Allobranchiibius huperziae: one gene and its partner. The protein of the gene in region 1 interacts with the protein of each later gene in a pairwise test. Links are inferred from orthologs where the notes say so. Each region holds a gene or a part of one and is shown on either strand. Other genes may lie near its edges. The genes, in order: eno and rpe.

Region 1 (15,635 bases):
AGACGCTCGAGGCCATCGAACGACGCGATCGCGCCCACCTCGCCGAGGAGCTCGGCGACGTCCTGCTTCAGGTGCTCTTCCACGCGCGTCTCGCGGCCGAGGACCAGCAGGAGCCGTTCGATATCGACGATGTCGCGGGCGGCCTCGTCGCCAAGCTGATCCGGCGCCACCCGCATGTCTTCGGCGACGGTGACGCCACCACCGCCGGTGAGGTCGAGGCCTCGTGGGAGCAGATCAAGGCCACCGAGAAGCCCGACCGGGACGCAGGCGACCTGTTGGCCGGCATCCCCAAGGGACTGCCCACCCTGCTCGTCGCGGAGAAGCTGCTGTCCCGTGCCGCCCGGCGGGGCGTCGACCTCGCGTACGACGAGTCGGCCGGTTCGCAGTTGCTGCGTCAGGTCGCCGAGGCCCGCGAGCGCGGGGAGTCCGCCGAAGCGTTGCTGGCCCGAGAGGTGCAGGCGGTGGCCGAGCGGTCACGGCCGCTGTCCCGTCCCGAGGAGTGACCGTGGCACAGGGAGGACCGAGAGCCACAGGCCGACCTGTGGCTTGGGGCCCTACCTGAGTCACGGTGGTTCTGCGCGCCGCGCGCGCCTGCCCTGCCGACGCCGTTAGGCTCGTGGATCAGTACGCCGTCCACCGACCTTGGGAGCCTGAAGTGGCCAGCATCGATGCAATCCTCGCCCGCGAGATCCTGGACTCGCGCGGCAACCCGACGGTCGAGGTCGAGGTCGCACTGGACGACGGCGTCGTCGGTCGCGCGGCTGTTCCCTCCGGCGCGTCCACCGGCCAGTTCGAGGCGGTCGAGCGTCGCGACAACGACAAGAAGCGCTACCTCGGCAAGGGCGTGCAGGACGCGGTCGACGCGATCGGCGAGGAGCTGGCCCCGCACCTGCTCGGCTTCGACGCCAGTGAGCAGCGCCTGGTCGACGCCGAGATGATCGGCATCGACGGCACCCCGAACAAGAGCAAGATCGGCGCCAACGCGATCCTGGGCGTCTCACTCGCCGTCGCGAAGGCGGCCGCCGAGTCGGCCGACCTGCCGCTCTTCCGCTACGTCGGCGGCCCCAACGCCCACGTGCTGCCGGTGCCGATGATGAACATCCTGAACGGCGGGTCGCACGCCGACTCCAATGTCGACATCCAGGAGTTCATGATCGCCCCGATCGGCGCGGAGTCCTTCCGCGAGGCACTGCGCTGGGGCGCGGAGATCTACCACAGCCTGAAGTCGGTGCTGAAGAAGCAGGGCCTGTCGACCGGCCTCGGCGACGAGGGCGGTTTCGCACCGAACCTGGAGAGCAACCGCGCGGCGCTCGACCTGATCCTGACCGCGATCGAGAAGGCCGGCTACACCCCCGGGAAGGAGATCGGTCTGGCCGTCGACGTCGCGGCCAGCGAGTTCTTCGACAAGGGCGGCTACCAGTTCGAGGCCACGAAGAAGTCGGCCGAGCAGATGTCCGCCTACTACGCACAGCTGGTGGCGGACTATCCGCTCGTCTCGCTCGAGGACCCGCTGCACGAGGACGACTGGGACGGCTGGAAGACCCTGACCGACCAGATCGGCCACCAGGTGCAGATCGTCGGCGACGACCTCTTCGTCACCAACCCCGAGCGACTGCAGCGCGGCATCGACACCGGCACGGCCAACTCGCTGCTGGTGAAGGTCAACCAGATCGGCTCGCTGACCGAGACCCTCGACGCGGTCACCCTGGCTCAGAGCAACGGCTTCCGCTGCATGATGAGCCACCGCTCCGGCGAGACCGAGGACACCACGATCGCCGACCTCGCGGTCGCCACCAACTGCGGTCAGATCAAGACCGGCGCGCCCGCCCGCTCGGACCGCGTCGCGAAGTACAACCAGCTGTTGCGCATCGAGGAGGAACTGGACGACGCGGCGACGTATGCCGGCGCCTCGGCGTTCCCGCGTTTCACCGCCTGAGCAGGGAGAGACACCGTCATGCCGCGCGACCCGCGCTCGACCCGGCCCGCGCAACCGCGTGGGAGCAGTTCGCGACCCGCAGCGAGTCGCCCCGCCGGGTCGCGGTCGACCCGTACACCGCGGGCTTCGTCGACGTCGGGCGGCGCCGCCCGGGCTGCACGCCCGCGTCGTACGCCGCGCTCGATGCGCCGGCTCACGGTGCTCGGCGCGCTCGTGGTCTTCCTCGCGGTGCTCATCACCCCCACGCTGCGCAGCTACCTGCGGGCCCAGGGCGACATCAACGGCATGCGCAGTCAGGTGGCCTCCCAGCAGGCCGACATCCGCTCCCTGCAGGCGCAGCAGAAGGAGTGGAACGACCCGGCGTACGTGAAGGCGCAGGCCGCCAAGCGCCTGGGTTTCGTGGCACCGGGCGGGACGCTCACGATCGTGGTCGACAAGCAGGGCACGACGCACCCCGTGACCAAGTCGGGCGTGGTGGCGGCGACCACGGCGTCCAGCACCCACCCGTGGTACGGGCAGCTGTGGCAGTCGCTGGTGCGCACCCCGCCCCGGTGACGAGTCCGATGACGACGAGCTCCATCGGTGAGGCCGACCTCGCGGCGATCGAACAGCAGCTCGGCCGGGTGCCGCGCGGCGCGATCGACGTGGCGGCCCGGTGCCCGTGCGGCTGCCCGGCCGTGGTCCGCACGCTGCCGCGGCTGCCGGACGGCACGCCGTTCCCCACGACGTACTACGCGACCTGCCCGCGCCTGACCGGCGCCATCAGCACCCTGGAGTCCCAGGGCATGATGCGCGAGATGACCGAACGGCTGGAGCACGACCCCGACCTGGCCGCACGCTACCGATCCGCGCACGAGGACTATCTGCGGCACCGCGCCGAGCTCGGCGATGTGCCCGAGATCGCCGGGATCTCCGCCGGCGGGATGCCGACCCGCGTCAAGTGCCTGCATGTGCTCGTCGCTCACTCGATGGCCGTCGGCCCCGGTGTGAACCCGCTCGGTGACGAGGCGCTGGCCGCGCTACCCGCGTGGTGGACCGGCGGTTGCTGCTCCCCGGAGGCCGAGTGACCCGGGTCGCGGCGGTCGACTGCGGCACCAACACCATCCGACTGCTGATCGCCGACAGTGACGGCGCTCGCCCGCCCGTCGACGTGGTGCGCCGGATGGAGTTCGTCCGGCTCGGACAGGGCATCGACGCCACCGGCCGGATCGCGCCGGAGGCCATGGACCGTACCCTGGCCACGGCTCGCGAGTACGCCGCCCAGTGCACCGAAAACGCGGTCACCGCAGTGCGATTCGTCGCCACCTCGGCGTCCCGCGATGCGTCGAACGCCGAGGAGTTCGTGGCCGGCGTACGCCAGGCCTTCGCCGCGTACGACGTCTCACCCGAGGTCGTCACCGGCGACGAGGAGGCGCGGCTCAGCTTCCGGGGAGCCACCGGCGACCTGATCGCGACCGGTGTGCCCGGCCCCTACCTGGTCGTAGATCTGGGTGGTGGCTCCACCGAGTTCGTTCGTGGCGGACGCACCGTGGACGCGGCGCTGTCCACCGACATCGGCTGCGTACGGATGACCGAGCGGCACCTGCGCTCCGACCCGCCGACCGCTGTGCAGATCGATGCGGCCACCCGCGACATCGACGCCGCCGTCGACCGGGCGCAGGCACAGGTCGGCTTCGACGGGGTCGCGACCCTCGTCGGGCTCGCCGGGTCGGTCACGACCATCACCGCGCACGCGCTGCAGCTGCGCGCGTACGACCCCGCCGTCATCCACGGCGCCAGCCTCCCGGTGGAGCAGATCCTCGCGTCCTGCCGGGCGATCCTGGCGGCGGACCGGGCCGAGCGGGCTGCCATGCCGTTCATGCACCAGGGGCGGGTCGACGTCATCGGCGCGGGTGCCCTCATCTGGAGCCGCATCGTGACCCGGTTGGCGCAGACCGCCGGGATGGAGCAGGTACGCGCGAGCGAGGCCGACATCCTCGACGGCATCGCGCTCTCACTGCTGCACACCGACTGAGGGACGTGTCGACTGGGGACGTGGCGTCGCACGCCCGCCCGCCCCGTCTGGCTAGCCTGTCTCTGCCCTCGTAGCCCAATCGGCAGAGGCAGGCGACTTAAAATCGCTCGAGTGCGGGTTCGAGTCCCGTCGGGGGCACTGGTCACGGACATCTCGAGACAGCGCGCCACACGGCCCGGTGGGTCCCCTGATCGCCCACCGGGCCGTGCTGTCGTCATGCGGCGCGGGTCATTTGACATCGCTGCGCCGCAGACGGACGACGCCTGCGATGAGTGGTAGGACCACCCACACGAGCCCTGCCACCCCCAGCTGTGCCCAGTTCTCGGCGGTCATCGAGGCATCGACCAGCGGACTGGTCGCCGAATTGAGGTCCAGCCAGGGCTGCACACCGTGCAGACCGTGCACGAGGTCGCCCACGATCGTCCATGCCTGGGGGAGCACGAGATAGGAGACGATCGCCGCGGGCGTGTTCTGCAGCACCAGGCCGAACGCGACCCCCTGCACGACGGCGAGCAGCTGGGCGAGCACCACGCCGCCGATCGTCAGGGCGTCCAACGACCAGGTCGGGTGGCCGCCGCGGAGCACCTCGCACAGCCCGGTCGCCACGACGGCGAGGAGGACGGCTGTCGCGAGGACGAGCAGACCGAGCAACGCAGCGGAGGCGAGCTTGGACCGGCCGACCCTCGTGCGATCCGGCTCGAGCGCGAACGTGACCAGACCCGTTCGCTGAGTCCACTCGGACGTCACGGTGATGATGCCGAGCAGCGGCAGCAGGATCGACTGCGGGATGACGGTCGCGGTCAGGAAGTCGCTCAGATCCTTGTGAGCGTCGGCAGACCCGGTGAAGATGACGATGCCGACGACGATGGCCGTGACCGCAGTGATGCCGATGAGCAGCCATCGGCCCGCGCGGGTGTCCAGGGTCTTGCGGAGTTCGACGTGCACCAGCCGGGTGAAGGGCACCGCGCGATCGTCGGGGGCCGGCAGGCGGGCCGGCAGCCGTGGTGCGGTGACCCGGGAGGTCTCTACGGTGGTCATGCTGGCACTTCCTCTCGTGCGTCAGCGGCGGTCAGCCGCAGGAACATGTCTTCCAGGCCCGCGGATCCCGCCGGTGCCAGAAGGGTCAGGACCACGCCGTGCCGGGCGGCGAGTGCGCCGATCTCAGCCGGGTCCGCGCTGACCCGCAGGCCGTCACCGTCGGTGACGGACTGCAGACCGGCGTCCGCCAGCACGCGTTCGAACGCCGGGTCGTCGGTCGAGCGCACCGTCGTGCCGGTGGCCTGCATCAGTTCGTTCTTGGGACCGCGGGCGACGATCTTCCCGCGGCCGATGACGAGCAGCTCGTCCGCGACGACCTCGATCTCGTGCAGCAGGTGGGAGGACAGCAGTACGGTGCCGCCCTGGTCGGCGTATCCGCGCAGCAGCGTGCGCATCCATCGGATGCCGGCGGGGTCCAGACCGTTGGCGGGTTCGTCCAGGATGAGCACCTCGGGGTCGCCGAGCAGGGCGTGGGCGATTCCGAGGCGTTGGCGCATCCCGAGCGAGTAGTTCCCGATGCGGCGCCCGGCCTCGGCGTCGGTCAGCCCCACCAGATCGAGCAGCTCCTCCACCCGGGTGCGCGCCAGCCCCATCGTGACGGCCCCGAGGGTGAGCACCTCGCGGCCCGTGCGACCCGCGTGCTGCGCGGACGCGTCCAGCAGTACGCCGACGTGGCGACCGGGGTTCGGCAGGGCGGCGTACGGGCGATCGAGCACGGTCGCCCGCCCGGAGGTCGCGGGCGTGAGCCCGCAGACGATCCGCATGCAGGTGGACTTGCCCGCGCCGTTCGGGCCGAGGAAGCCGGTGACGGCCCCCGGGCGCACGGTGAAGGACACGTCGTCGACGGCGGTGTACCCGCCGTAGCGTTTGGTCAGGTTCTCGACTGTGATCATGACGACCACGCTGCCGAAAGCCGCAGGGGTCGCACATCGGCCGTGCGCATACGGCGTGTGCGACTTCGGTAGGGGGTCGCCGGTCCGTCGGGATGGGATGCTGCGCCACGGAGGGCCCGGGCCCGTGATCCGCCCTAGGGTCGGCAGGGTGACGAGCGATGTCCGGATCCGGATGCCCCGGTGGTGGAGCGAGACGTGGCGTCTGCTCGCGTCCGCCGTGGTCGGCGCGTTGCTCTGGCTGGCGACGGTGGCCGACGGCACGACGGCTCACTACCACTTCCACGACTGGTGGCCCTACGTCGATCTCCTCGCGGGAGCGCTGCTCCTGCCGTTGTTGTTGCTGCGCCGCCGCCGGCCGCTCGCAGTCACGCTCGTCCTCATCGCGTCCACGGCGGTGGTGGCCAGCACGGTCGCCGCGGCCGGGATCGCGCTCATCTCCCTCTGTACGCATCGCGTGCGACGAGACATCGTCCTCGCCGGGACCGCCTGGATCGTCACCGGAGTGGTGTTCAGCGCGGTGCACCCCGCGGACACGGGGCTGGGCGAGCGGGTCACGAATCTCACGACCAGCGTGCTGTCGCTCGCGTTCGCCGTGGCGGTCGGACTGTTCATCGGAGCCCGGCGGGAGCTGGTCGCTCAACTGCACGAACGCGCCGAGACCGCCGAGCGGGAACGGGACCTGCGCGTCGCGCAGGCGCGGGCCGGAGAGCGGGCCCGGATCGCCCGCGAGATGCACGACGTCCTCGCGCACCGGATCTCGCTGGTCGCGATGCACTCCGGCGCCCTGGCCTACCGCGCGGACCTGCCCCCCGACCAGGTCCGCGAGACCGCGACCCTCATCCAGGAGAACTCCCACCTGGCACTGACCGAGTTGAGGGAGGTGCTGGGGGTGCTGCGCGATCCGGATCTGGACCAGAGTCAGGTGGCGGCTCCACTGCCCACCCTGGCGCAGTTGCCCGCGCTCATCGACCACGAACGTGAGGCCGGAGCGTCCATCGAGGCCGACACCGAGGGCGATCTGAGGTCGGTGCCGGAGCCGTTGTCCCGCAACGCTTTTCGTATTGTGCAGGAGTGTCTGACGAACGCTCGCAAACACTCCCCGACCTCGCAGGTCGCCGTCAGGATCGAGGTGGACAACGGCGCCGGCGTGCACATCGAGGTCAGCAACGCGATGGCGACGCCGTCGTCGGGCCGCGGCGCGGATGCGCCGACGCGCTCGGGCCTTGGCCTCATCGGTCTCACCGAGCGCGCGGTGCTGGCCGGCGGCGAGCTCACCTACGAGGTCGACCGGGCGCACCGTTTCCTGGTCCGCGCGTCGCTGCCGTGGGAGCGTGCCGGCCATGGTTGAGCAGGATGTGGGCGGCGTCGAGGTGGTCCTGGTCGACGACGAGGCGCTGGTACGCGCCGGATTGCGGATGATCCTGGGCGGCGCGCCGGACATCACCGTCCTGGCCGAGGCCGGCGACGGCCTCGAGGCACTCGACGTGGTCGCCCGGCATCGACCGGACGTCGTCCTCATGGACATCCGGATGCCGCGGCTGGACGGGATCAGCGCGTGCGATCAGATGGTGCGGCGCTACGCCGACGACGTCCGGGTCATCGTCCTCACCACGTTCGACACCGACGACCTGATCCTGCGTGCGCTGCGGGTGGGAGCCAGCGGGTTCCTGTTGAAGGACACGCCACCGGACCGCCTGGTGCAGGCCGTGCGGGCCGTCGCGGACGGCGAGCCGATGCTGTCGCCGACCATCACGGCGAGCCTGATGAGCAGGGTCGCCTCCAGCGGCGACGACGACCGCGGGGCCGCGGCACGCCACCGGCTCGATCGGCTCACCGACCGCGAACGGGAGGTGGCGATCGGGGTGGGGGAGGGTCTGTCCAACGCCCAGATCGGCCGGCAGCTCTATCTGAGCGTGCCTACGGTCAAGGCGCACGTCTCGCGGGTGCTCACCAAGTTGGAGGCGGCCAACCGCGTCCAGGTCGCGATCACCGTCCACGACGCGCGACAGAGCCGCTGAAACCGCGCGGTTCCGGTGCTCGCCGGGGTTCGCGGGGAACCGGCGGGCCCCCTCGATCGTCATAGGATGTGACGCAGGTGTGCGCCGATGGGGCGCACCGTCTCGGCTTCGGAGGAAGCAATGCCCACGAACCCCGTCTTCTCGCGTTTCAACCGCGAGCTGTCGCAGGGGAAGTACGCCGGGATCGGCCAGCCGCAGTTCGGTCAGCGCGGCCAGGCGACTCCTTACAACCCGCCGCCCCGCGACCCGTACGGCCCGCCTCCGGGCGGCTACGGCCAGCAGGCGCCGCAGGGATACGCCCCGCAGCCGACCTTCGACAAGCCGGAGCAGGGGTACGGCTTCCCGCCGGTGACCACCGGCCAGGGTCGTGCGATGACTCTCGACGACGTCTTCGTGCGCACGCTGACGCTCTTCGGTCTCCTGGTCGTCTCGGCCGCGGTCTCCTGGTTCATCTCACGGGGCGACCAGTCCGTGGGGCTCGCCATCTGGATCGGTGGCATGTTCGTCGGGCTCGGAATCGGGCTGGCCATCGCCTTCATGAAGAAGGTCTCGGTGCCGCTGATCCTCACCTACGCCGTGGTGGAGGGGCTCTTCGTCGGAGCGTGCAGCCAGTACTTCAACACGATCTGGCCCGGCGTGGTCGCCCAGGCCGTGCTCGGCACGGCCTGCGTCTTCGTGGCGATGTTCGCCGGCTGGAAGTTCGGCCTCATCAAGGTAACCGAGCGCAGCCGGAAGATCTTCTTCATGGCGCTTGTGGGCTACATGCTCTTCGGGTTGATCAACCTGGTGCTGCAGTTCACCGGTGTGCTCGGCGGCTTCGGGTTCTTCGGGATGGGCGGCATCGGCATCGCGCTGTGCCTGATCGGCATCGCGCTCGCCGCGTACTCCCTCGCCATCGACTTCGACTCCATCACCCGCGCCGTGCAGGCCGGGCTCCCCGAGAAGTACTCCTGGCTGATGGCGCACGGTCTGATCGTCACGATCGTCTGGCTCTACCTGGAGCTGCTGCGGCTGCTCGCGCGGATGCGCAACTGACGCCACCCGCACCACGCACAGGGCCGCCGCCCGGGGGATGTCCCGGGCGGCGGCCCTGCGTCGTACGTCGGTCGGTGACCCGTCCGTAGTCTCGCGGGCATGGACTCGCGCACCGCACTGCAACTGTCGGCCTGGCGTCGCGAGGTGGCCCAGCTCTACGCGCAGGTGCGCGTGAGCGTCGACCCGGCCGAGGGTCACGCACGTTGGCGCGCGGGAAGGGAGTCGTTGTTCCTGCACCACCCGCAGAGTCCGTTGGCCGCCGGAGACCCTCTGCGCCGCAGCGGGATCCCGGTGTGGCCCTACGACCCGGCTCTGCGGTGGACGCTCCCGCTGGAGCCCGCGGGCGCGCCGCACCAGCTCGCCATCGACTCGGGCGCCGACGGATCGACCAGCCTGAGCCTGGCCGGGTGGATCACCCTGCCGGACCCGTTCGATGCGCGCGTCGCCGTCTGGTGGCTGGACCAGTACGCCGGCGGCCTTTTCCTGCCGCTACGCGACGGCACCGCGGGCAGCACGTCGTACGGCGGCGGACGCTATCTGCTCGACACGGCCAAGGGCGCGGACCTGGGAGGCGCCGGGCAGGAGATGGTCGTGGACCTGAACTTCCTCTACCACCCGTCGTGTCGCTACGACGACCGCTGGGTGTGTCCGCTGGCGCCGGCCCAGAACATCATCGAGCAGTCCGTCGAGGCCGGCGAGCGGATGCCGTGAGGACGCGCGTCCTCAGGCCAACTGCGCGAGCAACTCGCCGAGCCGTTCGCTGAGGTGGGCGGAGCGGCCGCTCGCGCACGCGTCGAAGACCGCGACCGACAGCTGGTCGACCGCGGTCGCCGGACCGAGCTCCGGGATGTCCGCCGGGTCCAGTTCCGCGCACCGGGCGGCGAAAGTACGCACCGTGGCGGACAGTGCGTCCGCCCGGTCGACCGGCAGCTGACGCCACCGGAGGGTCACCCGCTGCAGGGCGCGCCGGACGTCGTCCGGACGCGGATCCTGCAGCAGGGCGACACCGCCGGTGCCGGCCATCGCGACGATCGAGCTGACCGAGATGTCCGAGGTCAGGACAGTCGCTCGTAGATGACGGCCATGCCCTGGCCGCCGCCGACGCACATGGTCTCCAGGCCGAACGTGCCGTCGACCTCGCGCAGCCCGTTGAGCAGGGTGGTGGTGATCCGGGCTCCGGTCGACCCGAACGGGTGGCCGAGCGCGATCGCCCCGCCGTGCACGTTGAGCTTGTCGAAGTCCATCTTCAGGTCGTCCGCGGACGGCAGCACCTGAGCGGCGAAGGCCTCGTTGATCTCGTAGAGGTCCATATCGGCGATGGTCAGGCCGGCGCGGTCCAGCGCCTGCCGTGACGCCTCGACCGGTCCGAGACCCATGATCTCGGGCGACAGCGCCGAGACGCCGGTGGACACGACGCGGGCCAGCGGGGTCAGGCCGAGCTCCTTGGCCTTGACGTCGCTCATCACGACGACCGCCGCGGCGCCGTCGTTCAGCGGGCAGCAGTTGCCGGCGGTGACGGTGCCGTTCTCGCGGAAGACCGGCTGCAGTGCCTCCACCTTCTCCAGGGTGACGCCGGCGCGGGGGCCGTCGTCACGGGAGACGACGGTGCCGTCGGGAAGCGTGACGGGCGTGATCTCGCGCTCGAAGAAGCCGGAGGCGATCGCGGCCTCGGCACGGTTCTGGCTGCTGACGCCCCACTCGTCCTGACGGCGGCGGCTGATGCCCCGGGAGCTGGCGACGTTCTCGGCCGTCTGGCCCATCGCGATGTAGATGTCGGGCAGCTGGCCGTCCTCGCGCGGGTCGTGCCAGGACGCGCCGGTCTTGGCGGTCTGCTCGGTGCGGGCGATCGCGTCGGCGAACTTCGGGTTCTGCCAGTCGGCGGAGGTGCCGCCGGCGCCGGAGAACGACGCGTAGCGCGACACGCACTCCACGCCGCCGGAGATGAAGACGTCGCCCTCACCGGCGCGGATGGCGTGCGCTGCCATCCGGGTGGTCTGCACGGAGGAGGCGCAGAAGCGGTTCACTGTGGAGGCGGGGACGTGGTCCAGGCCGGCGAGGACGGCGACGACGCGGGCCATGTTGGCACCGTGCTCGCCCCAGGGCTCGGCGCAGCCGAGGTAGAAGTCCTCCACCAGCGCGCGGTCCAGGCCGGGCACCTTGTCGAGCGCGGCCAGCACGGCCTGGGTCGCCAGGTCGTCCGGGCGGATGTCCTTCAGCGATCCCTTGAACGCACGACCGATCGGCGTACGGGCGGTGGAGACGATGACGGCCTCGGGCATTGCGGCACTCCTGGATCACTGGGGGATAGCTGGGGATTGCTCTCATCTGCCCGGCATGACATCGCTCGGACTGAGGGCGATCCTATGCGAGCGGTAACGGTCGACGAATGGCCCCGGTGGCGTGCTCGCCACGGGCCCAGGACCGCTTAGACGTCTGCGGTGTCGACGCTGGACTCGTCCCGCAGGTCGCCGTCCGCGGATCCCGCGTCGGGACCGTCGGCGGGCGCTCGCGGCTCGTCCTGCGTGTCGGGCAGCGGGGTCCGGTGCCGCCGCAACAGGACCGCCCAGCGGCCCTGCCGACTGCGGGTGTCGCCGCTGACCTCGGTGCCGGCGACCTCGGTGCCGGGGTCGCGCACGGCGTACGTGGCGGCGACGGAGACCGGGCTGATGCCCTCTCCGCGGCGTACGTCGGGGGTGCGATCGGTGTCCGCCGACGCGAAGCCGAGGGAGTCCAGGACGCTGGGCAGCAGTGCGGAAGCGGCCCGGGCGTAGCCGGCGGCCGACGGGTGGAAGCGGTCCTTGCTGAACATGACCTGCGGGGTGCTGCGGAACTCGTGCCCGAGCAGGTCGCCGAGGGAGACCGTGCGGCCGCCGTGCTCGACGACCCCCACGGTCTGGGCCGCGGCGAGATCGCGGGACCACCGCTGCGCCAGCAGTCGTAGCGGCTGGGGCACCGGCTCGATGACGCCGAGGTCGGGGCAGGTGCCCACCACCACCTGGCACCCCGCCTCGCGAAGCGCGACGACGGTCGAGGACAGGTGGCGGACCGAGGTGGAGCGCGCCATCCGCTGGGTGACGTCGTTGGCGCCGACCATGATGATGCAGACGTCGGGGTGCGGCAGCAGGGCCAGCGCCTGCTCGACCTGGCGGTCCAGGTCGGTGGACACGGCACCCACGACGGCGAAGTTGGTCAGTCGGACGGGGCGACCGGCGATAGCGGCCAGGGCGGTGGCGTTGATCGCGCCGACGGTCTGGTGCGGTAGGTCCGCGCCGAGGCCCTTCGCCGTGGAGTCGCCGAGCACCAGCAGGTCCAGCGGCACACCGGGCGCGGAGCCGTAGGTGCCCTGATCATCGGGTGCGCCGTCGAACGGATGCCCGACGATCCGGCGGGCCATCGCCGCCTCGCCCTTCAGCACCGCCCACCCCGTGACTCCGACGAGTCCCGCGCCGACGGCTCCGATGCCGCCGCCGTACGCCGCGCGCGCCGCGATCTTGCGTGCCCGTCGTGCTCTACCCATGTCGGTGCTGACCTCCTCTCGCGCGAACCGCGGACAGGTGCCCCTGCCCTGACCTGATCGTCTCATCCAGGGCGGGGACTGGGACGTCGTGGGCTGAATACGCCTGCGACCATGGAGGCATGAAATACGCCGAGCACATCGCCGACCTCGTAGGGGAGACCCCCCTGGTCAAGTTGAACCGTGTCACCGAGGGCATCGCCGCCACGGTGCTCGCCAAGGTGGAGTACCTGAACCCGGGGGGATCGGTGAAGGACCGGATCGCCTTGCGGATGGTCGAGGCGGCGGAGGCGTCGGGCGCACTGCTCCCCGGCGGGACGATCGTGGAGCCGACGTCCGGCAACACCGGGGTCGGCCTGGCGCTGGTGGCACAGCGCAATGGGTACCAGTGCATCTTCGTGTGCCCGGACAAGGTCGGTGAGGACAAGCGTGCGGTGCTGCGCGCGTACGGCGCGAAGGTCGTCGTGACGCCCACCTCGGTCCCGCCGGACCACGCGGACAGCTACTACTCGGTCTCGGACCGGATCGCGGCAGAGACCCCGGGCGGCTGGAAGCCGGACCAGTACTCCAACCCCGAGGGACCCAACTCGCACTACAGGTCCACTGGTCCGGAGATCTGGAGGGACACCGACGGTGCGTTGACGTCGTTCGTCACCGGCATCGGCACCGGCGGGACGATCACCGGCACCGGTCGCTACCTGCGCGAGGTCTCCGCGGACCGGGACGGCGGACGGGTGCGGATCATCGGCGCGGACCCCGAGGGGTCGGTCTACTCCGGAGGCACCGGCCGCCCCTACCTGGTGGAGGGCGTGGGTGAGGACATGTGGCCCGCGGCGTACGACCCGAGCGTGGTCGATGAGGTCATCCCGGTCTCCGACGCGGAGTCGTTCGCGATGACCCGTCGGCTGGCCCGCGAGGAGGGGCTGCTCGTGGGTGGCTCGTGCGGCATGGCCGTGGTCGCCGCGCTGCGGCACGCGGCGACGCTGCCGGCGGAGGCGACCGTCGTGGTGCTCCTGCCGGACTCCGGACGCGGCTACATGGGCAAGATCTTCGACGACGAATGGATGGCGTCGTACGGCTTCCTGCGCGAGCACACCGAGCGCACGGCCGGGGAGCTGCTGAAGCGCAAGGCGGGGGACATGCCGGCGCTGGTGCACACCCACCCCAGCGAGACGGTCCGCGACGCGATCTCGATCCTGCAGGAGTTCGGCGTCTCCCAGATGCCCGTGGTGAACGCGGAGCCGCCGGTGATGGCCGGCGAGGTGGCGGGCTCGGTGAGCGAGCGCTCCCTGCTCGACGCCCTCTACGCGGGGAAGGCGAGCCTGACCGATTCCGTGGGCAGCCACATGGACGAGCCGCTGCCGCTGATCGGCGCCGGGGAGCCGGTTTCGGAGGTCCGTGCGGCCCTCAGCGGCACCGACGCGGTGATGATCGTGCGGAACGGCAAACCGACCGGCGTCCTGACGCGGGCGGACCTGCTCGGCGAGTTCGCTGAATGAGCCCAATTCCCTGTGCTCGCAGGGAATTTGGGTCGGCGCGGGGCTCGATTTGCACACCGCGCGGAACGTGCCGTACTGTTCCTCAGGTCAGCGCGAAACGGGCTGGCGGATCCGGTTGGACGGGGCCACGCAGGCCCTGCTAACCTGGACCTTGTTCGGAGCCAAGTGCGCGAGGACCTCGGTCTGACGCCCAAGAGCCGAACAGAACCTGAGGATGACAGTTCCGGTCGATCGTCGCATTGCCGGCGGCTGACCGGATGCCTGATCGTTTCTTGATAACTCAACAGCGTGTCGAGTGATTGATGCCAGATTTTTTGTTTGGTTGATGTTGACGAAGTTTTATCTTCTGTTGATTTCAGCTGGGATTGGATTTTGCAGAATAGTTTTTTTTGGAGAGTTTGATCCTGGCTCAGGACGAACGCTGGCGGCGTGCTTAACACATGCAAGTCGAACGATGATGCTCGCAGCTTGCTGTGGGTGGATTAGTGGCGAACGGGTGAGTAACACGTGAGTAACCTGCCTTTCACTCTGGGATAAGCCTTGGAAACGAGGTCTAATACTGGATATGACTCTTGGCCGCATGGTTGGGGGTGGAAAGCCTTTTTGGTGGTGGATGATGGACTCGCGGACTATCAGCTTGTTGGTGGGGTTGTGGCCTACCAAGGCGATGACGGTTAGCCGGCCTGAGAGGGTGACCGGCCACATTGGGACTGAGACACGGCCCAGACTCCTACGGGAGGCAGCAGTGGGGAATATTGCACAATGGGCGAAAGCCTGATGCAGCGACGCCGCGTGGGGGATGACGGCCTTCGGGTTGTAAACTCCTTTCGCTCGTGACGAAGCCTTTCGGGGTGACGGTAGCGGGAGAAGAAGCACCGGCTAACTACGTGCCAGCAGCCGCGGTAATACGTAGGGTGCGAGCGTTGTCCGGAATTATTGGGCGTAAAGAGCTTGTAGGCGGTTTGTCGCGTCTGCTGTGAAAGCCCGGGGCTTAACTCCGGGTCTGCAGTGGGTACGGGCAGGCTAGAGTGTGGTAGGGGAGACTGGAATTCCTGGTGTAGCGGTGAAATGCGCAGATATCAGGAGGAACACCGATGGCGAAGGCAGGTCTCTGGGCCATTACTGACGCTGAGAAGCGAAAGCATGGGGAGCAAACAGGATTAGATACCCTGGTAGTCCATGCCGTAAACGTTGGGCGCTAGGTGTGGGCCTCATTCCACGAGGTCTGTGCCGTAGCTAACGCATTAAGCGCCCCGCCTGGGGAGTACGGCCGCAAGGCTAAAACTCAAAGGAATTGACGGGGGCCCGCACAAGCGGCGGAGCATGCGGATTAATTCGATGCAACGCGAAGAACCTTACCAAGGCTTGACATACACCAGATCGCAGCAGAGATGTTGTTTCCTTTTGGTTGGTGTACAGGTGGTGCATGGTTGTCGTCAGCTCGTGTCGTGAGATGTTGGGTTAAGTCCCGCAACGAGCGCAACCCTCGTTCCATGTTGCCAGCACGTAATGGTGGGGACTCATGGGAGACTGCCGGGGTCAACTCGGAGGAAGGTGGGGATGAGGTCAAATCATCATGCCCCTTATGTCTTGGGCTTCACGCATGCTACAATGGCTAGTACAGAGGGTTGCGATGCCGCGAGGCGGAGCGAATCCCTTAAAGCTGGTCTCAGTTCGGATTGGGGTCT
Region 2 (15,568 bases), 840 kb from region 1 along the record:
TGGTCGCACGAACTCTTCCCGGTGGCGCTCGCGCGCTTCGACTTCCTGCAGCTCTTCGAGGACATCGTGATCTCCGGCGAGGAGGGGATCGCCAAACCCGATCCGGAGATCTTCGAGGTGCTGGCCGAGCGGGTGGAGCACATCGGCGACCTGGAGGAGACGATCTTCATTGACGACCGACTCGACAACGTCCAGGCGGCCGTGCTCGCCGGGATGGACGCGGTGCAGTTCACCAGCCCGTCCGATCTGCGCGCGGACCTGCTCTTCCGCGGGCTTTCGGTGAAGGCGATCTGAGATGTCCGTCACCCCCATCCGCCTCTTCGGCGATCCGGTGCTGCGGACGCCGGCCGCACCCGTCACCGTCTTCGACCGTGAGCTGCAGACCCTCGTCGCCGACCTGACCGACACGATGATGAACGCGCCCGGCGCCGGTCTGGCGGCCCCGCAGATCGGCGTGGGATTGCGCGTCTTCACCTACTACGTCGACGGGCAGCTGGGGCATGTGATCAACCCCGAGCTCACCCTCTCCCCGGAGCTGCAGTGCGGACCCGAAGGGTGCCTGTCGATCCCCGACCTGCGCTTCGACACGACCCGGTCGTTGCGGGCCGTCGCCCGCGGCTTCGACATGCACGGCGAACCGGTGACCATCGAGGGCAGCGACATGCTCGCCCGCTGCTTCCAGCACGAGACCGATCATCTCGACGGCATCCTCTTCGTCGACCGGCTCGACCCGACCGCTCGTCGTCGCGCGCTCAAGGCCATCCGGGACGCAGAGTGGGCCGGGCTGCCCGGACCGATCATCCGCGACAGCCCGCATGCGACGTACGGACGTGCGCTGTGAGGGTCGTCTTCGCCGGCACGCCGCAGGTCGCCGTCCCGTCCCTGCGGGCGTTGCTCGACTCCGCGCACGACGTGGTCGGCGTCATCACCCGCCCCGACGCGCCCGCGGGGCGCGGGCGTTCGGTACGTCGTTCGCCGGTGGGTGTGCTCGCCGACGAGGTGGGCGTGCCGGTGCTCACGCCGCAGCGACCGCGTGATCCCGACTTCCTCGCGCAGTTGGCCGAACTCGCGCCCGACGTGTGCCCCGTGGTCGCGTACGGCGCGCTGGTGCCGCGGGTCGCGCTCGACGTGCCGCGCCTCGGCTGGATCAACCTGCACTTCTCGCTGCTGCCTGCCTGGCGCGGTGCGGCACCCGTGCAGCACGCGGTCATCCACGGCGACGAGGTCACCGGTGCCACCACCTTCCTGCTGGAGGAGGGCATGGACACCGGCCCGATCCTCGGCACGATGACCGAGACCGTGCGGCCGCGGGACACCAGCGGCGACCTCCTCGAGCGGCTGGCGACGGCGGGCGCCGGGCTCCTGGTGGCCACGCTGGACACGCTGGCCCAGGGTGATCTCACGCCGATGCCGCAGCCCTCCGAAGGCGTCTCGCTCGCACCCAAGATCTCGGTCGAGGATGCCCGGATCCGGTGGCACGAGCCGGCGTTCGCCGTCGACCGCAGAGTCCGCGGAGTCACGCCGGCACCCGGTGCGTGGACCACGTTCCGGGAGGAGCGGCTCAAGGTGGGGCCGGTGAGCCTCCTCGACGAAGAGGTGCGCGACGCTCCCGGCGCGATCCGGGTGGGCAAGGCGGGTGTCGACGTCCAGACCGGCGCCGGAGCCGTGCGCCTCGGCACGGTGCAGCCCCAGGGCAGGAAGGCGATGCCGGCGGCAGACTGGGCACGCGGCTCCCGGATCGGCGAGGACGAGGTGCTCGGATGAGTGACGACGGCGGCGGCTACCGCGACGCGAAGGGGCGTCAGCGTCCCGCGGCGCGACGTCGCTCGAACGACGGTCGCTCGGCTCAGCGACCCACCGATCGGCGGCGTTCGGGTGACCCCGCCCGGCGCGTCGCCTGGCAGGTGACCCGCAACGTCGCGGACGGCGCGTACGCCAACCTCGACCTGCAGAAGCTGCTGCGCGAGGCCGGCCTGCACGGCCGGGACGCCGGTTTCGCGACCGAGCTGACCTACGGCGCGATCCGGATGCGCGGGCTTTACGACCCGATCATCGAGCGCTGCGCCGGCCGTCCGGTCGCGCAGATCGACGCACCGGTGCTCGACACGCTGCGGCTCGGTGCACACCAGCTGCTCGGCATGCGCGTGCCCGCGCATGCCGCGGCGTCCGAGACGGTGGCGCTGGCGCGCGAGGTCAATGGAGCGGGCGCCGCCGGCTTCGTCAACGCCGTACTACGCCGCGTCAGTGAACGCACCCGCGAGGAGTGGGTCGCCGAGGTCATCGCCGGCCGGGAACCGTTGGAGCGCCTGTCGATCGAACACTCCCACCCGATGTGGGTCGTTCGCGCGATGCGTGCCGCTCTGCTCGAGCGTGGCACGGCCACCTCCGACGACGTGGACGAGCAGCTGCTCGCGCTGCTGCAGGCCGACAACGCGCCACCCCTGGTGTCGCTGGTGGCAAGGCCCGGTCTGGCAACCGTGGAGGAGCTGGTCGCCGCGGGCGCTCACGCCTCCCAGCTGTCCCGGGTGGGCGCGGTGCTCGACGGAGGCGATCCGGCGCAGATCGACGCCGTACGCCGGATGCGTGCGGCCGTGCAGGACGAGGGCTCCCAGCTGCTCACCCTCGCGCTGGCCGAACCGGGTCTGGTCGAGGGGCGCGAACACCAGGAGTGGCTCGACCTGTGCGCCGGGCCGGGCGGCAAGACCGCACTGCTGGCGAACCTCGCGGCCGAACAGGGCGCTGTCGTCTTCGCCAACGAGGTCAGCGAGCACCGGACCACGTTGGTGCGCAAGTCACTACGCGCCACCCTCGAAGCAGGGATCGAGGTGATGATCGGCACCGGTGACGGGCGCGACCTGGGCGTCGAGGAGCCCGACACCTACGAGCGCGTGCTCGCCGACGTGCCCTGCACCGGTCTGGGCGCGCTGCGCCGCCGCCCGGAGGCGCGCTGGCGGCGTACGCCGTCCGACGTCACCCCGTTGGTGACGCTGCAGCGGCAGCTGCTGCTGTCGGCTCTCGCCACCACCCGGCCGGGCGGCGTCGTCGGCTACTCCACCTGCAGCCCGCACCTGGCCGAGACCTCTCAGCTGGTGGCATCGGTGGTGGAGCAGACGGGGGCCACTCTGCAGGACGCTCGCCCGCTCTTCCGCGACACCGCGGGCGCGCCGATCGAGCACCTGGGCAACGGTCCCGACGTGCAGCTGTGGCCTCACCTGCACGGCACCGACGCCATGTACTTCGCGCTGCTGCGTAAGCCGGAAACCCAGGACTGAGAGGACATTTCGTGCAGATCGCGCCGAGCATCCTGTCCGCCGACTTCGCCAACCTGCAGGCGGAGCTGCAGCGGATCTCCCATGCCGACTGGGCCCACGTCGACGTGATGGACGGGCATTTCGTGCCCAACCTGACGCTGGGCGCGCCGGTGGTGGAGGCGCTGGCCAAGGTCAGCCCGATCCCGCTGGACTGCCACCTGATGATCGATGACCCCGACCGTTGGGCCACGGACTACGCCGAGGCCGGCGCCGGCAGCGTCACCTTCCACATCGAGGCCGCGCACGACCCGGTGCGGCTCGCCCGCGCGATCCGCGCGGCCGGTGCGCGGGCGAGTGTGGCCATCAAGCCGGGCACGGAGTTCGCGCCGTACGAGGAACTGCTCGACGAGGTCGACATGGTGCTGGTGATGACCGTCGAGCCGGGGTTCGGCGGCCAGTCCTTCATGGCCGACCAGATGCCGAAGGTGGCGCAGGTGCGCGAGGCCGTCCGACGTCGCGGCGGCGAGATCTGGGTGCAGGTCGACGGGGGAGTCTCGACCGAGACCATCGAGCAGTGCGCCCGGGCCGGTGCCGACGTCTTCGTCGCGGGATCGGCCGTGTACGGCGCGGACGACGCGGCGGCGGCGATAGACCGCCTGCGCGAACTCGCCCAGAACTGCTGCTGATCGGCCGGCACCCGCGGTTGTCAGCGTCTTTCTGGTGCCGACGTCGGAGATCCGCTGACAACCGGTCCGCGGCGAGCGGCATGGTGACGCTGCGGTAACATCGCTGCAGAACGTGCTCCGGGGTCGGTGTAATTCCGAACCGGCGGTGACAGTCCGCGACCCGGTCCAGCTTCGATCAGTGGGCCGGTTGACCTGGTGGAATTCCGGGACCGACGGTGAAAGTCCGGATGGTAGGCAGCACGTGACCCGCTTCGGCGGGTCCGCGACACGCGTGTCGCGACGGAGCGCACCCTTTCGGGGGCTGCGTCCCGTCGCGGACCGCTATGTCGCCCATCGCCCTGGAGCCCGTGCCCGACCGGCCGGCCGACAGGAGTTGTGAAGCGCGATGGACACCCGATCCCGCGACGAGACCTTTCTGCTGCGCGCCCTCGAACTGGCGCAGCGCGGTCCGGCCGTCGACGCCAATCCTCGGGTGGGATGTGTTGTCGTCGCAGGCGATTCGGTCGTCGGGGAGGGATGGCACGACGGCGCCGGCACTGCGCACGCCGAGGTCATGGCCCTCGGCGCCGCAGGCGATCGGGCACGGGGAGCCACGGCGTACGCCACCCTCGAACCCTGTGCTCACGTCAGCCGCACCGGCCCGTGTGCCGAGGCGCTCGTCGAAGCCGGCGTACGCCGGGTCGTCTACGCCCAGTCCGACCCCAATCCCGCCGCCCGGGGTGGCGCCGCCGTGCTGCGCGACGCGGATGTCGAGGTGTCGGGCGGGCTCCTTGCAGCGGAGGCTGCCGCGCTCAACGCCCACTGGACCTTCGCCGTCGAGCACGAACGCCCCTACGTCACCTGGAAGTTCGCCGCCACCCTCGACGGGCGCAGTGCCGCGGCCGACGGCAGCAGCCGGTGGATCACCGGCGCGCAGGCCCGCGCCGACGTGCACCGACTGCGGGCCGGGGCGGGCGCTCTCGTGGTCGGCACCGGCACCGTCCTGGCCGACGACCCCGCACTGACGGTGCGTACGCCGGACGCGCCCCGCCGCCCGCCGACACGGGTGGTCGTGGGGGAGCGGGAGATCCCCGCCACCGCAATGGTGCTGGACGACGCCGCCCCCACGGTGCAACTGCACAGCCACGACCCGCACCTCGTGCTGAAACAGCTGCACGCGCAGGAGATTCGGCACGTGTGGCTCGAGGGCGGCCCCACCCTGGCGGCGGCCTTCCTACGGGCCGGGCTGGTCGACGAGGTCGTCGCCTACCTGGCGCCCGCGCTGCTCGGCGACGGCCCGACGGCGGTCGCCGGACTCGGCATCGGGTCCATCGACGGGATCCGCCGCTTTCAGCTGACCGAGGTCACCCGGCTCGGCGACGACCTGCGGCTACTGCTGCACCCGACGACGAAGGAAGCCTGAATGTTCACCGGCATCGTGGAGGAGCTCGGCTCGCTGGGATCGATCGAGCACGGCAGCGATTCGGCCGTCCTGCGCATCAACGGCGCGACCGTCGTGTCCGATGCGCGGCACGGCGCGTCCATCGCGGTCAACGGCGTGTGCCTGACCGTCGTCGACCACGACGAGCACGGGTTCACCGTCGACGTGATGGCCGAGACGCTGCGTCGCTCGAGCCTCGCCGGGATCGCGCCCGGCGACCCCGTCAACCTCGAGCGCGTGATGCCCGCCGACGGTCGCTTCGGCGGGCACATCGTGCAGGGCCACGTCGACGGCACCGCGCGCGTACTGGGTCGCGAGCCGGGGGACCGGTGGACCGTCGTACGGATCGAACTACCGCATCAGCTCTCGGCGTACGTCGTGGAGAAGGGGTCGATCACCGTCGACGGCGTATCCCTCACCGTGGCGTCCGTCGACGAGGACAGCTTCACCGTCTCGCTCATCCCCACGACCCTGGCGCTGACCACGCTGGGCCATCGCGCGGTCGGCGAGCCGGTCAATCTCGAGGTCGACATCCTCGCCAAGTACACCGAGCGCCTGCTCGCCGGACGCCTCGGCGCCCGGTCCGCCACCGAGGAGGACGCATGAGTTTCTTCCAGAACCTGTACGACGCGCACCTGACCATCTCCGGTCACGTGATCACCTGGCGCGAGATCGTCGGCAACCTCTTCGGCCTCGCGTCCGCGCTCGGCGGCATGCGCCGCAAGGTGTGGGCCTGGCCGATCGGCATCGTCGGCAACGCGCTGCTCTTCACGGTCTTCTTCGCGGTGGGCTTCACCGGTCACGGCGGCCAGGTGCTCTTCGGGCAGGCCGGGCGGCAGGTGTTCTTCATCCTCACCTCGGTCTACGGCTGGTGGGCATGGCGCCAGACCAAGCGCACCCGCAGGCAGGACGCGCCGGCGGTCGACCCGCGCTGGGCCACGGCCGGCGAACGGGCGGCGTACGTCGGGGTGTGGCTCGTCGGGCTGGTCGTCTGCTGGTGGCTCTTCAAGCTCATCGGCGCCGGGTTCCCCGCCCCTTGGTACTACTACTGGTGCGACGCCTGGATCTTCATCGGCTCGATGATGGCCACCTTCGCGATGGCCCGCGGCTGGAACGACTTCTGGCTGATGTGGCTGGCCGTCGACCTCGTCGGCGTGCCGGAGCTGATCAAGTTCCAGTACTACCCGTCGGCCGTGCTGTACGCGGTCTACGCGGCGTTCGTGATCTGGGGCTTCTTCGTCTGGCTCAACGTATCCCGACGGGACGCGCTGGTCCTCGAGCCGACCGGGAGCGTGTGACATGCGGCTCGCGACGATCGACGCCGCGCTGGCCGAACTGGCGCTGGGCAGACCGGTGCTGGTGGCGGACGACGCCGACCGGGAGAACGAGGTCGACCTGGTGATGTCCGCGGCGGTCGCCGAGGAGTCCTGGATGGGTTGGGCCGTGCGGCACGGCTCGGGCGTCGTCTGCGCGCCGCTGCCGGGCGAGGTCGCCGACCTGCTGGCGCTGCCGCCGATGGTGCGCGACAACCAGGACCCGAAGGGCACCGCCTACACCGTCTCGGTGGACGCGGCTCGCGGGGTGAGCACCGGCATCAGCGCTGCCGATCGCACCGCCACGGTCCGCGCGCTGGCCGACCCAGCCGCGACGGCGAGCGACCTGACCCGGCCCGGGCACGTCTTCCCGCTGCGCGCCCGCCCTGGCGGCGTGCTGGAGCGGCCAGGCCACACCGAGGCGGCCGTCGACCTGTGCCGTCTGGCCGGCCTGCCCCCGGTGGGGGTCATCGTCGAGTTGGTGCACGACGACGGCTCGATGATGCGGCTCGACGCTGCACTCGACCTGGCCGAGCGCGAGAGCCTGCTGACGATCACCATCGCCGACCTGGTCGCGTGGCGCCGCCGACAGGACCGGGTGCGTGCGGTGGCCCGCACGACGCTCCCCACCCCGCACGGCACCTTCGCCGTCACGGCGTACGTCGACCGGCTCACCGGCGCCGAGCACCTGGCCCTTACCAGCCCCGCCGGGCCCGGCGACGGACTCGTGCGGGTGCACTCCGAGTGCCTCACCGGCGACGTCTTCGGATCCCGACGGTGCGACTGCGGTCCGCAGCTCGAGGCGGCGATGGAGCGCATCGGGCGTGACGGCGGCACCGTCGTCTACCTGCGCGGACACGAGGGCCGCGGGGTCGGGCTCGCCGACAAGCTGCGCGCGTACGAGCTGCAGGACGGTGGATACGACACCGTCGATGCTCAGACCCGGCTCGGTCTGCCCGTGGACGCGCGGGAGTACGACGCCGCGTCGGCGATCCTGCACGACCTGGGGAGCACCGGCGTCCGACTGCTCACCAACAACCCACGGAAGGCCGAAGCGTTGCAGGAGTTGGGGGTCGACGTCATCGAGATGGTGCCGCTGCATGTGGGGCAGACGACGGAGAACGAGCGCTACCTGCGCACCAAGCGCGAGCGGCTCGGCCACACGCCGCCGCTGGAGTCGGTGTCCCCCGTGCATCCCACCGACCTGACGACCGGTCACGGGGTGTCGGCATGAGCGGGCACGGAGCCCCGACCGTCACGACCGACGCCACCGGCCTGCGGGTCGCGGTGGTCGCCGCGTCCTGGCACGAGCGGGTGATGAGCGGGCTGGTCGACGGCGCGCGGCGCGGACTGTCCGACGCCGGGGTGGCGGACGACGACGTCGAGCTCGTGCGGGTGCCCGGCAGCTTCGAGCTGACCGTCGCCTGCGCGCGTCTCGCACCGTCGTACGACGCCCTCGTGGCGCTGGGGGTCGTCATCCGCGGCGGCACACCGCACTTCGACTACGTGTGCCAGTCCGCGACCCTGGGGCTGACCCAGGTCAGCGTGCAGACCGGGGTGCCCGTGGGCTTCGGCCTGCTCACGTGCGACGACGAGCAGCAGGCGCTGGCGCGGGCCGGGCTGCCCGGGTCGAGCGAGGACAAGGGCCACGAGGCGGCGACGGCGGCCGTGGCGACCGCAATCACGCTGCGGACGCTGGCCCGGTCGACCTCCATCGCACCGTAACCTGGCTCCTCGTGAAGACGTTCGAGCAGTTGTGGTCCGAGCTGGCCGAGAAGGCGCGCGAGCGACCGGCCGGATCCGGCACCGTCGCGGAACTCGACACCGGTGTGCACGGCATCGGCAAGAAGATCGTCGAGGAGGCCGCCGAGGTGTGGATGGCCGCCGAGCACGAGGGCGTGGAGCGGACGGCCGAGGAGATCAGTCAGCTGCTCTACCACCTGCAGGTGCTGATGCTGGCGCGCGGGCTCACGCTCGAGGACGTCTACTCCTACCTGTGATCCTCTGACCGGCACCGACGAAGGACGACCATGCTGAGAGTGGCGATGCCCAACAAGGGCGCGCTCGCCGAACCCGCCGCCGAGATGCTGCGCGAGGCCGGTTACCGCGGGCGCCGCGACGCCAAGGAGTTGGTGATCCTCGACGCCGACAACGACGTCGAGCTGTTCTTCCTGCGCCCGCGCGACATCGCGGTGTACGTCGGGCAGGGCACCCTCGACGTCGGCCTCACCGGACGCGATCTGCTGCTGGACTCCGGCAGCCCGGCCACCGAGTGCCTGCCCCTCGGGTTCGGTGCGTCGACCTTCCACTACGCCGGGTTGGCCGGCGGCGTCGCCGACGTCTCCCAGCTCGAGGGTCGCCGGGTCGCGACCAGCTTCCCGGGTCTGGTGCGCGCCGACCTGAAGAAGCACGGGGTGCACGCGGAGGTCGTACGCCTCGACGGTGCGGTCGAGACCGCCGTGACCCTGGGAGTCGCGGACGTGATCGCCGACGTCGTCGAGACCGGCACGACGCTGCGCAACGCAGGGCTCGAGGTCTTCGGCGAGCCGATCCTGCAGAGCGAGGCCGTGCTGGTGCAGCGCACCGACGCCGACTCCAATCCGCTGCTGGCAGTGCTGATCCGGCGTCTGCAAGGCGTGCTGACCGCTCAGCGTTACGTCATGGTCGACTACGACATCCGACGCGAGCTGGTCGAGCAGGCGTTCGCGGTCACGCCCGGGCTGGAGAGCCCGACCGTGTCGCCGCTGCACGACGAGCAGTTCGTCGCCGTGCGCGCGATGGTGCCGCGCCGCTCCACCAACGCGGTGATGGACGAGCTCTACGAGATCGGTGCTCGCGCCATCCTCGTCACCGAGATCGCGGCCTGCCGATTATGAGCATCCGATGACCACCACCTCCGAGCCGTACGCCGTCTTCCGTCCGCGGCGCTCCCGCGTGGTGGCCACGGCGGCAGCGGTCGCGTGCGTGATCGCCTTCGCGATCGTGGGGCTGACGGTCCCGCGCGGCGGGGTGACCGGTTGGGCCGGCATCGACTCGGTGATGCTGACGCTCTTCGGGGTGCTCATCGCCGCGTTCCTGATGCGGTACGCGCTCGTGCGTGCCGTGCCGACCGAGCGCGGCCTGCAGGTGCGCAATCTGCTCTCGACGCGCACCATCGAGTGGGTGCAGGTGGTCAACGTCCAGTTCGGCGGTGGCCAGCCCTGGCTCGTGCTGGAACTCGACGACACCGAGCACCTGGCGGTGATGGCGGTGCAGCGATCCGACGGGCCGCACGCGCAGGCCGAAGCCGGTCGGATGGCGGCCCTGGTGCAGGTGCACTCGACCGTCCAGGACCACTGACCCGGCGATCCCTCGCCGATCCGGAGCTCAGCCGGTCTCGATGGTGAGGTGGGCGTGCTCCGGTGTCCCATCCGCGTCGAAGAGCGACGTCTCCTGGGCGGCCCACCGCTCCCAGTGACCGGCGAAGCCCCCACCGTCGCGATCCTCGCCGCGCCGCCGTCGCAGGTCGGTCGGTGCCTGTACCCACACCCGCACATCGGCGTACGCGCGCGCCGCACCGATGCTGGACCCCACACCCTCGACCACGACGTACCGCTGGGGCGGCACCACGAGGGTCTCGGCGTAGGCGCCCGCGACCCAGTCATAACGCCGGTACGACGCCCGGTCACGTCGCGCGAGCGGCGCCAGCACCTGCTCCACCAAGAGCGGGACCGCCCGGGCCAACCCATCCCACCCGGGGTAGATGTCGTCCATGTGCACCACCGGCGCGTCGTCGAGCAGCGGCGCCACGAGCGCCGCGAGGCTGGACTTGCCGGCGCCCCCTCGCCCGTCGATCGCGACGACCACCGGTCGAGGGGCCGCTTCGAGCTCCACCAGTTCGGCAATCGAACGCGCCCACGCCGCAACTGCGTTCGCGTCGCCGGCGCGCGCGTCGTTGGCTCCCCACACGAAACTCTGCGCACCGACGTCCATGACCCCACCGTAGGCTGGCGCGCGTGACTTCAGCGGTGCGCGTGATCCCGTGCCTCGACGTCGACGCCGGGCGCGTCGTGAAGGGCGTCAACTTCGTCGACCTGCGCGACGCCGGCGATCCCGTCGAGTTGGCCCACGGCTACGAGGGCCAGGGCGCCGACGAGCTCACCTTCCTCGACGTCACGGCCAGCTCCGCCGCGCGCGACACGACCTACGAGGTGGTCGGCCGCACCGCCGAGCAGGTCTTCATCCCGCTGACCGTCGGCGGGGGAGTGCGCACCGTCGCCGACGTCGACCGTCTCCTGCGCAGCGGCGCCGACAAGGTCGGCATCAACACCGGCGCGATCGCCCGGCCGGAGGTCATCGCCGAGATCGCCGACCGCTTCGGTGCGCAGGTGCTGGTGCTCTCGGCCGACGTACGCCGCGCCGCCGACGGCCACTTCGAGATCACCACCCACGGCGGTCGCACATCTGCAGGGTTGGAGGCCGTCGAATGGTGCGTGCGCGCCGCCGCGCTCGGTGCCGGGGAGATCCTGCTCAACTCGATGGACGCCGACGGCACCAAGGACGGCTTCGACCTGGAGCTGATCCGCGCCGTACGCCGGGAGGTGTCGGTGCCGCTCGTCGCCAGCGGCGGAGCGGGTGCGCCGGAGCACTTCGTGCAGGCGGTCGACGCGGGAGCCGACGCCGTCCTCGCCGCGTCCGTCTTCCACTTCGGCGAGCTCACGATCGGCCAGGTCAAGGACGCCCTGCGGGCAGCAGGCCACCCCGTCCGCTGAGACATCGTGTCGTCGCGCGCCCAATAGAGCGCGCAACGACTCTCATCGCTATACCCCGCGCTTGGATTCCCGGTACGCCGCCACGTCGAGGTCAGCTCCGTCGAACGTCACCTCCGCGACCCCGTCACGACCGAACACCGACAGGAAGATCTCCCCGGGCCGACCCGTGAGCACCACACTGCCGTGCTCGTCCTTCGGCTTGCGGATCGAACGCCGCCCCACCCCCGGCGCATCGGCCACGACTCCCACCCGTACGTCGCGCATCGCGAGCCGGGCGACCTGCGGCAGGTTGTCCCACAGCGCCTGGGACAGCTGTGGCGAGAGCTCGCGCCGCTGCCACGACTCCCCGCCGCGCAGCACGTCCTCGTGGTGCACGAAGAACTCGCCCAGGTTGCTGAGCATGTCGATCTTGGCGATCCGTGCGGGATGCCACACCGGCGGACCCTGCCGGATCTGCTCGACCAGGCCGGGGAAGTCCTTCGCGGCCAGCTCGCGCTGGATCCGTTCGGTGCGGTCGGCGAGCGCCGGCAGCACCGCACCGAGCGCGGCGTCCGGTCGGCGTTCGCGCAGGATCAGGTGGGCGGCGAGGTCACGGGCGCGCCAATCCCCGTCCAGCGTCGGCGCATCGGGGCCGACCTCGATGAAGGTCCGGCAGATGGCGGCACGTTCCTGCTGAGCGATGTTCGGCATGCCTCCATACTGGTGCATATGCCCTCGCCCGATGCACCCTCGACCGCGAGGGCGTTCGGACCGGCACTGCGCATCATCGGAGTCGGCTTCCGGCGCGAACCACGGGCGCTCGCCGTCGCGGTGCTCGGCAGCTTCGTCTACGGCGTGATGACGGTCTTCACCGCCCGCGTCATCGGCCACCTGGTCGGCGCGGTCGTCAGCCCCGCCGTCAAGGCCCACCACGTCACCGGTTCTCAGGTGTGGACGATCGTCTGGGAGCTCGGGATCGTGGTGCTGCTCAACGCGATCGGCGTCGTCTGCCGACGGGTCGGGGCCGGCACGGCCTACTACAACCTGATCGCGCACTACCGACGACGGGTCACCCGGCAGTACCTGCGCCTCCCGCTCGCGTGGCACCACCGACACCCTTCGGGTCAGTTGCTGTCCAACGCGAACGCCGACGTCGAGGCGACCTGGTCCATCTTCCAACCGCTTCCGCTGGCCCTCGGGGTCGTGGTGATGCTGGTGGTCGGGGTGGTGGAGATGCTCCGCATCGATGTGTGGCTGGCTCTGATCGGGGTGCTGGTCTTCCCGACGCTCTTCGCGGTGAACGCCGTCTTCCGTTCCAAGATGTCGCCGCGGGCCACCCGCGCGCAGCAGCTGCGCGGCGAGGTCAGCGAGGTCGCCCACGAGAGCATCGAGGCGGCGCTCGTCGTCAAGGCCATGGGCCGCGAGGAGCAGGAGACCGAGCGTTTCGCCGAACGCACCTACGAGCTGCGCGGGGCCGCCATCGAGGTCGGCCGGGTGATGGGAATCTTCGAGCCGGTCATCGACGCGATCCCGACCTTCGGCACGTTGGCGGTGCTGGCCGTCGGCACGGCGCGCGTGCGATCCGGCGACCTCAGCGCCGCCGACGTGGTCCAGGTCGCCTACCTCTTCTCGCTGCTCGCGTTCCCGGTCAGGTCGTTCGGGTGGGTGCTCGCAGGCCTCCCGGTCACGCTGGTGGGCTGGACCCGGATCGACAACGTGCTGTCCGCGCGGGGGTCCATGACGTACGGCGACCGCGTCCTGCCCGCCGACGGGTCCGGCGCACTCAGCATGCGGGCGGTCGACTTCTCCTACGAGGCGGGCGGCACGGCCGACCTGTCGAGCAAGGACAGCGCGTCGGTCGGCGGTGAACAGGTGCTGCACGGCGTCGATCTGGACCTCGCGGGCGGTTCGCTCACCGCGCTCGTCGGGCCCACCGGGTCGGGCAAGTCGACGCTCACCAATGTCGCCCTGCGGCTGGTCGACCCGGACTCCGGCGACGTACTGGTCGACGACGTCCGGTTGGCCGACGTACGCCGGCACGGCATCCCCGCGGCCGCCACCCTGGTCTCCCAGGAGACGTTCCTCTTCGACGACACCGTGCGGGGCAACATCACCCTCGGCGGACCGTACGACGACGCCGAGGTCGACCGCGCGCTGCGGATCGCACAGGCGACCGGGTTCGTCGCAGGGCTGCCGCAAGGTCTCGACACCCGCGTCGGCGAGCGTGGGGCGACGTTGTCCGGCGGTCAACGTCAGCGGATCGCCCTGGCACGGGCGGTGATCCGCTCGCCGCACCTGCTGGTCCTCGACGATGCGACGTCCGCGGTCGACCCGACGGTCGAGGTCGCGATCCTCGACGGTCTGCGCGAGGAGGCGCAGCGCCGGGGCAGCCGCAGCACCACGCTGGTCGTCGCCTACCGGCTGTCCACCATCTCGCTCGCCGACACGGTGGTCTACGTCGAGCGCGGGCGGGTCGTCGACACCGGCACGCACGCCGAGCTGATGGCCCGGTGCGCGCCGTACGCACGCATCGTGAGCGCGTACGCCGACGACGCGCAGGATCGGGCGGACGCCAAGGCCGCTTCCGGCAAGGACACGCAGGCGGTGGACGCGCGATGAGCACCGTCACGAAGGAGCGCCCCGACACCCGCACCCGCAGCCTGGGCGACACCGAGAGCATGGGCACGTGGGCCATCCTGCGGCGCGGGCTCGCCCTGTCGCCCGAGCTCGGCCGGGGCTTCTCGATCACCCTGGCGCTGGCGCTGGTCGCGACGCTCGGTCAGGTGCTCGTCCCCATCGCGGTGCAGCAGACCACCGACAAGGGGATCCTCGCCGCCGGCGGCCCGGACGTCGGCCTGGTGCTGCGCCTGGTGCTCGTGGTGGCCGGGGCCGTCGTCCTCACCAGCGTGGCGTCGTACGCGGTCAATCTGCGCCTCTTCCGCTCCTCGGAGAGCGGGTTGGCGACGTTGCGGATCAAGGGTTTCCGTCAGATCCACGACCTGTCGATGCTCACCCAGAACGCCGAGCGGCGCGGGTCGCTCGTCTCCCGGGTGACGAGCGACGTGGACCAGATCTCCAAGTTCGTGCAGTCCAGCGGGTTGACCTTGATCATCTCCGGCGCCCAGATCCTGATCGCCACCGCGCTGATGCTCTTCTACAGCCCGGAACTGACCGGGGTCGTCTGGATCTGCTTCGTGCCGCTCTTCCTGCTGCTGCGCAAGTTCCAGGCGAGGATCGGGCGTGCCTACCTCGCGGTGCGCGAGCGCGTCGGCGACATGCTCGGCGCGATCTCGGAGTCGGTGGTGGGTGCCACGACGATCCGCGCGTACGGCGTCGAGGACCGCACCGCCGAGCGGATCGACGTCGCCGTCGAGGCGCATCGCCGGGCCGCCATCACCGCGCAGATCCGCACGGTCAGCGCGTTCGTCTCCGGCCAGGTCGTCGCGGGTGCCACCACCATCGCGGCGCTCGGGGTCGGCACGATCCTCGCCGCCCACGGCCGGCTCACGATCGGTGAGCTCGTGGCGTTCCTCTTCCTGGTCAACCTCTTCACCCAGCCGGTGCAGACGGCCACCGAGAACCTCAACGAATTGCAGAACGCCGTGGCGGGGTGGCGCCGGGTCATCGGGCTGATCGACACACCCGCCGACGTCCCCGACCCCGGCGAGGGCGGGGTCGACCTGCCGCGGGGTCCGGTGCGCGTGCAGTTGCAGGACGTCGGTTTCGCCTACCCCGGCGGCCCGACCGTGCTGCACGACATCGACCTCGACATCACGCCGGGATCGCGCGTGGCGATCGTCGGCGAGACCGGATCCGGCAAGACCACGATCGGCAAGCTGCTCACCCGGCTGATGGACCCGGTGTCGGGAGCGGTGCTGCTGAACGGGGTCGACGTACGCCGGATCCGTTTCTCCTCGTTGCGGCCCCGCGTCGTGCTGGTGCCGCAGGAAGGCTTCCTCTTCGACGCCTCGCTGCTGGAGAACGTGCGGTTCGCGCGCCCGGGCGTGACGCAGGAGGAGGTGCTGCTGGCCTTCGCGACCCTCGGTCTCGGCGACTGGCTCGACGGGCTGCCGAGCGGACTCGCCACAGCGGTCGGGCAGCGCGGGGAGTCGTTGTCAGCGGGGGAGCGGCAGCTGGTCGCGCTGGTGCGCGCCTACCTCACCGAGCC

Evidence for each region.
Region 2: the proteins of eno (region 1) and rpe interact in binary tests that used the Escherichia coli proteins (3 or more experiments, as listed by UniProt). The link is inferred for Allobranchiibius huperziae from one-to-one orthologs.

Annotation. Positions count from the first base shown.
Region 1 is NZ_JACCFW010000001.1:693,093-708,727, forward strand. The notes cover bases 1-2,795. They hold eno (phosphopyruvate hydratase), read left to right. Parts: upstream 1-655; coding sequence 656-1,936; downstream 1,937-2,795. Other genes in these bases: HNR15_RS03335 (MazG family protein), read left to right, coding at 1-503; HNR15_RS03345 (FtsB family cell division protein), read left to right, coding at 2,120-2,491; HNR15_RS03350 (DUF501 domain-containing protein), read left to right, coding at 2,500-2,795. Also shown: more of HNR15_RS03350, read left to right, coding at 2,796-3,003; HNR15_RS03355 (Ppx/GppA phosphatase family protein), read left to right, coding at 3,000-3,950; HNR15_RS03365 (ABC transporter permease), read right to left, coding at 4,179-4,988; HNR15_RS03370 (ATP-binding cassette domain-containing protein), read right to left, coding at 4,985-5,881; HNR15_RS18570 (histidine kinase), read left to right, coding at 6,030-7,229; HNR15_RS03380 (response regulator transcription factor), read left to right, coding at 7,222-7,899; HNR15_RS03385 (Bax inhibitor-1/YccA family protein), read left to right, coding at 8,020-8,934; HNR15_RS03390 (DUF1684 domain-containing protein), read left to right, coding at 9,034-9,645; HNR15_RS03395 (hypothetical protein), read right to left, coding at 9,658-9,957; HNR15_RS03400 (acetyl-CoA C-acetyltransferase), read right to left, coding at 9,990-11,213; HNR15_RS03405 (SGNH/GDSL hydrolase family protein), read right to left, coding at 11,360-12,451; HNR15_RS03410 (cystathionine beta-synthase), read left to right, coding at 12,571-13,947. UniProt on the Escherichia coli protein: Catalyzes the reversible conversion of 2-phosphoglycerate (2-PG) into phosphoenolpyruvate (PEP). It is essential for the degradation of carbohydrates via glycolysis.
Region 2 is NZ_JACCFW010000001.1:1,527,108-1,542,675, forward strand. Bases 2,383-5,110 are described here. They hold rpe (ribulose-phosphate 3-epimerase), read left to right. Parts: upstream 2,383-3,283; coding sequence 3,284-3,937; downstream 3,938-5,110. Other genes in these bases: HNR15_RS07285 (RsmB/NOP family class I SAM-dependent RNA methyltransferase), read left to right, coding at 2,383-3,272; ribD (bifunctional diaminohydroxyphosphoribosylaminopyrimidine deaminase/5-amino-6-(5-phosphoribosylamino)uracil reductase RibD), read left to right, coding at 4,323-5,110. Also shown: HNR15_RS07270 (HAD family hydrolase), read left to right, coding at 1-294; def (peptide deformylase), read left to right, coding at 296-841; fmt (methionyl-tRNA formyltransferase), read left to right, coding at 838-1,764; more of HNR15_RS07285, read left to right, coding at 1,761-2,382; more of ribD, read left to right, coding at 5,111-5,339; HNR15_RS07300 (riboflavin synthase), read left to right, coding at 5,340-5,963; HNR15_RS07305 (nicotinamide mononucleotide transporter family protein), read left to right, coding at 5,960-6,655; ribA (GTP cyclohydrolase II), read left to right, coding at 6,657-7,904; ribH (6,7-dimethyl-8-ribityllumazine synthase), read left to right, coding at 7,901-8,395; HNR15_RS07320 (phosphoribosyl-ATP diphosphatase), read left to right, coding at 8,407-8,670; hisG (ATP phosphoribosyltransferase), read left to right, coding at 8,701-9,546; HNR15_RS07330 (PH domain-containing protein), read left to right, coding at 9,554-10,009; HNR15_RS07335 (nucleoside/nucleotide kinase family protein), read right to left, coding at 10,037-10,642; imidazole glycerol phosphate synthase subunit HisF, read left to right, coding at 10,666-11,421; HNR15_RS07345 (TIGR03085 family metal-binding protein), read right to left, coding at 11,470-12,111; HNR15_RS07350 (ABC transporter ATP-binding protein), read left to right, coding at 12,130-14,019; HNR15_RS07355 (ABC transporter ATP-binding protein), read left to right, coding at 14,016-15,568. UniProt on the Escherichia coli protein: Catalyzes the reversible epimerization of D-ribulose 5-phosphate to D-xylulose 5-phosphate.